Pokkaliibacter sp. MBI-7: one gene and its partner. The protein of the gene in region 2 interacts with the protein of the main gene of each other region in a pairwise test. Links are inferred from orthologs where the notes say so. Each region holds a gene or a part of one and is shown on either strand. Other genes may lie near its edges.

Region 1 (3,118 bases), on a different replicon or contig from region 2:
GCGAATTTTCATTAGTGTGCAGCGCCCTCAGGACGTGCCCACAGACGCTCAAGATCATAGAAGGCACGAGCCTGTGGCTGCATGACGTGCACCACCACATCACCCAGGTCAACCAGTACCCATTCTGATGCCTCGCGCCCCTCTACACCCATAGGCTGCAGACCACGCTTCTTAACCTCCTCGGTCAGGTATTCGGAAATGGCCTTGACGTGACGGTTTGATGTACCGGACGCAATCACCATATAGTCAGTCACACTGGACAGGCCACGGACATCCAATACCTTGATTTCTTTGGCCTTCATATCGGCCAGCAGGTTATCAATCTCGCTGAGTAAAACTGTTGTTTCCATCTTGCCTCTGATTACATGGGCTCAGCGCCATACAGGCGCTGTTGTTGTAAGTACGACCACACCGCATCCGGCAGCAGAAAGCGTGCCGAGCGCCGCAGACGAATTAGGTTTCTGATATAGGTAGCACTGATGTCCAGTGTCGGCACGGTCAAACGCAGAACCTGCCCATGAGCAGCCAGTGGCACGGCTCCCATATCATGCACTGCACAACCGTGCAGCCATTCTGCTACTTCACCCTGACTCGGCCATTCCCATCCAGGACGGGCCACGACAATCAAATTGGCCAGTTCAAGCAGCTCCTGCCACCGATGCCAGCAAGGCAGCGACAGCAGCGAATCCATTCCTATCACCCAGCACAGCGAACGTTCATTGCCGACCTGCTGCCGCATCGCTTCCAGCGTCAGTACCGTGTAAGACGGCGTCTGACGCTGCAATTCCTGCTGATCGATTAACAGCTGCGGCTCACCTGCAATGGCCAGTTGCAACATGGCCACCCGCTGATGCTGATCAGCACCAGTGGCCGCCTTATGCACAGGCTGCTGACAGGGTAACAAACGAATTTGGGCTTCGGGCAGCGCGTCGGCCAACTCCATGGCAACGCGCAGGTGACCATTGTGCACTGGGTCAAACGTCCCTCCCAGCAGCACAATGGCAGACTCAGCGACGGATTTGCCCATCGCCGAGCACGATATATTTCTGGGATGTCAGACCTTCCAGGCCAACCGGGCCACGGGCGTGGATTTTATCGGTGGAGATACCGATTTCAGCTCCCAGCCCATATTCGAAGCCATCAGCAAAACGGGTAGAAGCGTTGACCATGACTGAGCTGGAATCCACTTCACGCAGGAAACGACGTGCTTTGCTGTAGTTCTCAGTAACAATCGCGTCGGTGTGCTGAGAGCTGTAGGTATTGATGTGATCCATCGCCTGATCAAGGCCATCGACGATACGAATGGCCAGCACAGGGGCAAGATACTCAGTGCTCCAGTCTTCCTCCGTGGCCGCCTGTATATCACCAAGAATGGCACAGGTACGGGAGCATCCCCGCAATTCCACCCCCAGCTCGTGATAGCGCTCAGCCAGCTGAGGCAATACAACGTCAGCAACCATGCCATCTACCAGCAGGGTCTCCATGGTATTGCAGGTCCCATAACGATGGGTCTTGGCATTGATAGCAATATTGATCGCCTTGGTCAGATCCGCTTCACTATCAATGTAAACGTGACAGATACCGTCCAGATGTTTGATCACAGGGACACGCGCTTCGCGACTGATACGTTCAATCAAGCCCTTGCCGCCTCGTGGGACGATGACATCTACAAACTCAGGCATGGTGATCAGATAGCCAACCGCCGCACGATCCGTAGTCTCGATGACCTGCACAGCATCCGCTGGCAGCCCTGCAACCTGCAGACCATGACGAATACACGCAGCCAGTGCCTGGTTAGAGGCAATAGCTTCTGAACCACCACGCAGAATAGCCGCATTACCAGACTTCAGACACAGACTGGCTGCTTCCATGGTGACATTGGGACGGGACTCATAAATGATGCCGATGACACCCAGAGGGACACGCATCTTACCGATCTGAATGCCGGAAGGTCGGTAAGCCATGTCAGAAATCTCGCCTACGGGATCAGGCAAGGACGCAACCTGACGCAGGCCTTCGATCATGTTATCGATCCGGGCCGGTGTCAGTGCCAGACGGTCAAGCATTGCGGCATCCAGGCCATTGCTGCGACCACGTTGCAGGTCCTCTTCATTGGCCTGCATCAGCTCATCGCGCTTGCTGGCAACCGCTTCTGCCATGGCCAGAAGAGCCTTGTTCTTTTGCTCTGTTTCCGCTCGTGCCATCGCACGGGATGCGGTGCGGGCCTGCTGGCCCACAGACTGCATGTAACTTTCCACGCTCAGGGATGAGCGGTCTTCATTCGCGTTCATGGAACGGCATTCCTCGGCTGACAAAGTGACGTATTGAGCCAATCACCTTACTGATGATGACACTCAACTCGTCCGGCATTCAGACAGGGATACCCGCCCTGTCCTCAAGAATCGGCCATTATAGCCTGAGGACAACTCACTCTCCATCCGTCATGATGTTACTAAAGCACTCTGGACTGCTCCGAACAGCTCCCTCAGTGCTCAACACTCCATGTCATGATCCAGCCAGCCATGTATCAGTGCCAGTCGCTGGGTTGCCGATTCAGCCTGCAGCAACTGCAGCTGGCAGACTGGCGGCAACGGCAGGCAGCTTCCCAGCTTCCAGCTCAGGACATTGGCATTAGGTAACTGCTGACATCGCACCGGACTGTCGCGGGCAATGAGTGGGTGAGTACACATGGCTTCAAACAACTCGATAAGACAGCCGTGATCAACCCCCAGGGGTTCCTCTGCCTCAGGCCACCGTTCCACTTCCCCTCTCCAGAGGCCGTCAGCCTCCTGCCAGCGTCTGCCGATATTGACACGCTCCAGACCATGCACCTCCAGCTCCAGCAAACCGTCGGCCTGCTTATGGAAGTCATCGACCCTGACCAGACAACCTACCTGAGCGAACTGCTGCTCATCAGGACTCCCTTCTGCACCATCCAGCAACGGGGTAATGACAAAACACTGCTGCTGTTTCATCACTTCGCAGGTCATCCGCAGATAACGCTGCTCAAAAACGCGCAGACTCAGGTTGGCGTAAGGGAAAGCCGTCATTCTCAATGGAAATATTGGAAAAATATCCATAGCTCAGCACTTCACTTCCTGATCGCTATGCCATCATT
Region 2 (4,247 bases):
AACAGAGCTTGTCAGGCTCAGCAGCATAGCGAAAAACAAAAAGCCGCGCAGTGCAGCACTGCGCGGCTTTCTTGAAACGTGGAATCTGTGCCCGGATGCCGCTTAATTCTGCGACGACGCCAGAGCAGGCATATCCACTTCATCCTTGTCATTGCGACCGCGCAGCAGCAGCCAGGCCAGTACCACCAGCGATGAGGCGATACCCACCGGGCCGGCGATACTCATGGGCAAACCAAAGCCGATCTGGGCTGACAGCAGGTAGGCATTGACCACGCCGGTCATGAATACCGCAGGCAGGGTGCACACCCAGTGGAATTTGCCATGGCGTTTCAGCCAGGCAGCAGCGGCCCACAACATCATCACTGCAGTCATCTGGTTGGCCCAGCCGAAGTAGCGCCAGATCACATCGAAGTCCATGCGGCTGATGATAAAGCCCACGGCAAACAGCGGAATGGCCACCAGCAGGCGCCTGGCGATGGGTTTCTGATCAAACTTGAGGAAGTCAGACAGAATCAGACGCGCAGCACGGAAAGAGGTATCCCCCGAGGTAATCGGCAGTACCACGACACCCAGAATGGCCAGTACACCACCCACCGTACCCAGCAGCGAGCGAGACACTTCATCCACTACCGCCGCCGGACCGCCAGCCGCCAGTGTGGCGTTCAGTGCTTCAGGGCTCTGATAGAAAGACATGCCCAGCGTCGCCCAGATCAGGGCGATCACCCCTTCACCGATCATCGCGCCGTAGAACACGAAACGGCCGTTCTTTTCATTCTCCACACAACGCGCCATCAGCGGTGACTGCGTGGCATGGAAGCCGGACAGCGCGCCGCAGGCAATGGTGATAAACAGCAGCGGCCATAGCGGCAGGTGATCCGGGTGAAGGTTCGCGAAGGTCATACCGGAGGCATAGAACGGATGATCACTGACCGCCAGACCGATCAGCAGGCCAACGGACATGAATACCAGCAGTGCGCCGAACAGCGGGTAAAAGCGGCCGATAATCTTGTCGATGGGAACGATGGTGGCCAGCATGTAATAGCCAAATATGATCGCCACCCACACCGGTACGGAGGTTCCTGACAGATTCCCCAGCAGTTTGGCCGGGCCGAGGGTGAATACCACACCCACCAGCAACAGCAGGATGACCGCAAAGGCATTCATGAAGTGTTTGGCAGCCGTCCCCAGCTCACGTCCGACCACAGTCGGCACCGAGGCACCGTTGGCGCGCACCGACATCATGCCGGAGAAGTAGTCATGTACCGCACCGGCGAAGATCGAGCCGAAGACGATCCACAGCAGCGCTGTCGGACCATAGAGTGCGCCGAGAATGGGGCCGAAAATCGGGCCAAGACCGGCAATATTGAGCAGCTGCACCAGATACACCTTGCCGGTGGACATCGGCACATAGTCAACACCGTCGTTGTTGACCAGGGCAGGCGTGTTGCGTTCTGGCCGCACGCCAAAGATACGTTCAATGATCTTGCCGTAGATAAAATAGCCGCCCAGTAGCAAGGCGACACCGAGGAGAAACCACTGCATGCTTACCCCCTTGTTGTGTTTGTTGTGGTGGTTTGCAGGCGAGCTTAATGATTGCAACGAAGTGCGGCAGTCTGTTTCTGGCTGAGTGGTCGTAATCCGCCCCTGAGCGGTCAGAAGGGCAGCAGGAATTTATCCTTTAGTAGTTTGAAGTAGCGCCGCGACACCGGCACTCTGGCGCCGTGGCGGGTTTCAATTTCGGCACCGCCTTCATTCTGGGTAATCGCCCTGATGGCATCGATGTTGATCAGATACTGCCGATGCACCCGAATCAGTGGCAACCGCGACTCCAGCGTTTTCAGCGGCAGCTGGCAGTGCAGCTCTTCGCCGCCGACCTGCACCTGTGTGCCGGTCAGATCGACATAGGCACAGTCGATGTCGGCGGGCAGCACCAGCCGTACCCGGTTGCCCTGATGGCAGGCCAGCCGCTCCAGCGGTTCCATCTCTCCCACACCTTGCGCCTGAATACGCTTCAGCGTCCGTGCCAGACGCTCAGGGTTGACGGGTTTCAGCAGATAATCCAGCGCCTCCTGCTCAAAGGCGGTCAGGGCATATTCCTGATGCGCCGTAACAAACACCAGCAGCGGCCGCGGGTCGGCCAGCAGACTGCTGACATCCAGCCCATTCAGCCCGGGCATATCCACATCCAGAAAGATCACGTCAGGCTGCGTTGCCCTGGCCTGCAACAGAGCATCTTTGCCGTTGCCCGCCTCGCCCACCACCTCGACACTGCCTGCCTCCTCCAGCAGGGCTGCCAGCTCTTCCCGGGCCAGCGGCTCATCATCAACGATCAGGGCACGAATCATGACAGCACTCCTCTGGGCCAGATCAGCTCTGCACGGGTTGCGATGCCCGGCTGGTGGTGGAGCTGCAGTGTACAGCTGACACCGAGTGCGGCAAACCGCTCCCGCACCAGTCGCAAGCCGAGGCCATCATGCTGCTGTGGCACCTGGGCCGCGCTGTCTTCGACGATCACCTGAATATGATCCCCCTGCTGCCGCGCCGTCAGCCGGACCTCCCCCCCCTCCTCAGCCCGGCTGATACCGTGTTTGAGGGCATTTTCCACCAGCGTCTGAATGGCCAGTGCAGGCACCTGCTCATCCTCCAGCGCTTCATCCAGATCTTCGACAAAGCGCAGGCGGTCACCAAAGCGTGCCTTCTCGATCGCCAGATAGTGATGAATATGCTCAAACTCCTGTACCAGCGACACCGTCACCGTGTTGCGCCCCAGATTGCCGCGCAGAAACTCGGCCAGATGCAGCACCAGCTGACGGGCCTCCTGCGGTGCCCGGCGCAATACCGCCGCCACCGTGTTAAGGCTGTTAAACAGAAAATGCGGGTTCACCTTGGCCTCCAGCGCCCGCAGCTCGGCCTCCGCCAGCAGGGCACGGCTGGCCTGCAACTGGCTGTGCAGGATCTGGTTGGAGAGCACCCCGGCAATCCCTTCACCAAGACTGCGATTGAGATTACGGAACAGCTTGCGCTTGGGCTCGTACAGCTTGATGGTGCCCACCACCTCCTGTTCGCCACGCAGCGGCACCACCAGCGATGAGCCCAGCTCGCAGCTTCCTTCAATGGAGCACTGATAGGGGGTGGTCAGGCCATCGGCAAACACCACCCGGTTATCACGAATGGCATCCAGCGTGATCACCGAGGAGATCGGCCGCCCGACCTGATGATGATCAGCCCCCATACCGGTAAAACCGAGAATCTGCTGACGGTCTGTGATGGCGACAGCTGCCACGCCCGTTTCATCCTTGACCACCTCAGCAATGGCCTGCGCCGAGCGCTGATTCAGCCCCTCATCCAGCAGGCCAACGCAACGGCGGGCGATACGCAGCGCGCGGCGGGATACCTGTGAGGCCAGCTCATCGGCCTGAAACTTGGCATCGCGGATAAAGCTCATGAACAGCGCGGCGCCAAGGGCATTGGCCACCATCATCGGCAGGGCAATGGCCTCCACCAGACGCAGCGACTGATCATAGGGTTTAGCCACCGCAAGGATAATCGCCATCTGGCAGCCTTCGGCAACAATACCCAGCAGTAGTGCCTGCAAAGGATTGAAAATGCGCTCGGTCTGCCCGCGCCGCTGCCAGAAAGCGTGCACCAGTCCGGCCAGCAGCCCTTCCCACGTAGTGGAAATGGCACAGGCCACATCGGTGAATCCGCCCAGTGAATAACGGTGCATACCACCCGTAAAGCCAACCGCCAGCCCCACCAGCGGCCCTCCCAGCAGGCCACCGAGAATGGCACCAATGGCACGGGTATTGGCAATGGCATCCAGCGTCTGCTGGCCAAAGTAGGTGCCCATAATGCAGAAACTGGAGAAGATGCCGTACACCATCAGCTTGTGGATCGGCCAGCTGGACAGATTGGCCAATGGCCTGAACAGCGGTGTTTTGGAGAACAGATAGGCGATCAGCAGATAGACGCTCATCTGCTGAAACAGCGGCACTACCAGCTGAACATCGATGGACTCGATCATGGCTGAACTCACTCCCTGAACATCCGGTCAGATCAACAATGCAGAGACGGGGGAACTGACACGGAAAATGCTGGGAGTATGGCAGAGATGGCAACAGATGGGGAAAAGACCAAAGGCGTAGTGTGGACACGCTCTTAGTCAGGAACAGCGAAGACGCTGTTCCTGATAAGCTCTCGGTAACAGATCAATCCAGCGTATAACGCACAAAACCGCGCAGCAGGTT

The links. The genes of interacting proteins can lie anywhere in the genome.
Region 1: the proteins of btsR (region 2) and QCD60_RS04825 interact in binary tests that used the Escherichia coli proteins (3 or more experiments, as listed by UniProt). The link is inferred for Pokkaliibacter sp. MBI-7 from one-to-one orthologs.

The regions. Positions count from the first base shown.
Region 1 is NZ_JARVTG010000001.1:1,084,231-1,087,348, forward strand. Bases 137-3,118 are described here. They hold QCD60_RS04825 (glutamate-5-semialdehyde dehydrogenase), read right to left. Parts: upstream 2,265-3,118; coding sequence 1,008-2,264; downstream 137-1,007. Other genes in these bases: rsfS (ribosome silencing factor), read right to left, coding at 137-350; nadD (nicotinate-nucleotide adenylyltransferase), read right to left, coding at 362-1,027; QCD60_RS04830 (LON peptidase substrate-binding domain-containing protein), read right to left, coding at 2,493-3,080; QCD60_RS04835 (UbiX family flavin prenyltransferase), read right to left, coding at 3,114-3,118. Outside these bases: 23S rRNA (pseudouridine(1915)-N(3))-methyltransferase RlmH, read right to left, coding at 1-12; more of rsfS, read right to left, coding at 12-136. UniProt on the Escherichia coli protein: Catalyzes the NADPH-dependent reduction of L-glutamate 5-phosphate into L-glutamate 5-semialdehyde and phosphate. The product spontaneously undergoes cyclization to form 1-pyrroline-5-carboxylate.
Region 2 is NZ_JARVTG010000002.1:2,085,683-2,089,929, forward strand. Bases 500-3,498 are described here. They hold btsR (two-component system response regulator BtsR), read right to left. Parts: upstream 2,346-3,498; coding sequence 1,653-2,345; downstream 500-1,652. Other genes in these bases: QCD60_RS29215 (carbon starvation protein A), read right to left, coding at 500-1,542; QCD60_RS29225 (sensor histidine kinase), read right to left, coding at 2,342-3,498. In the rest of the region: more of QCD60_RS29215, read right to left, coding at 103-499; more of QCD60_RS29225, read right to left, coding at 3,499-4,024; QCD60_RS29230 (glutamine amidotransferase), read right to left, coding at 4,209-4,247. UniProt on the Escherichia coli protein: Member of the two-component regulatory system BtsS/BtsR, which is part of a nutrient-sensing regulatory network composed of BtsS/BtsR, the low-affinity pyruvate signaling system YpdA/YpdB and their respective target proteins, BtsT and YhjX.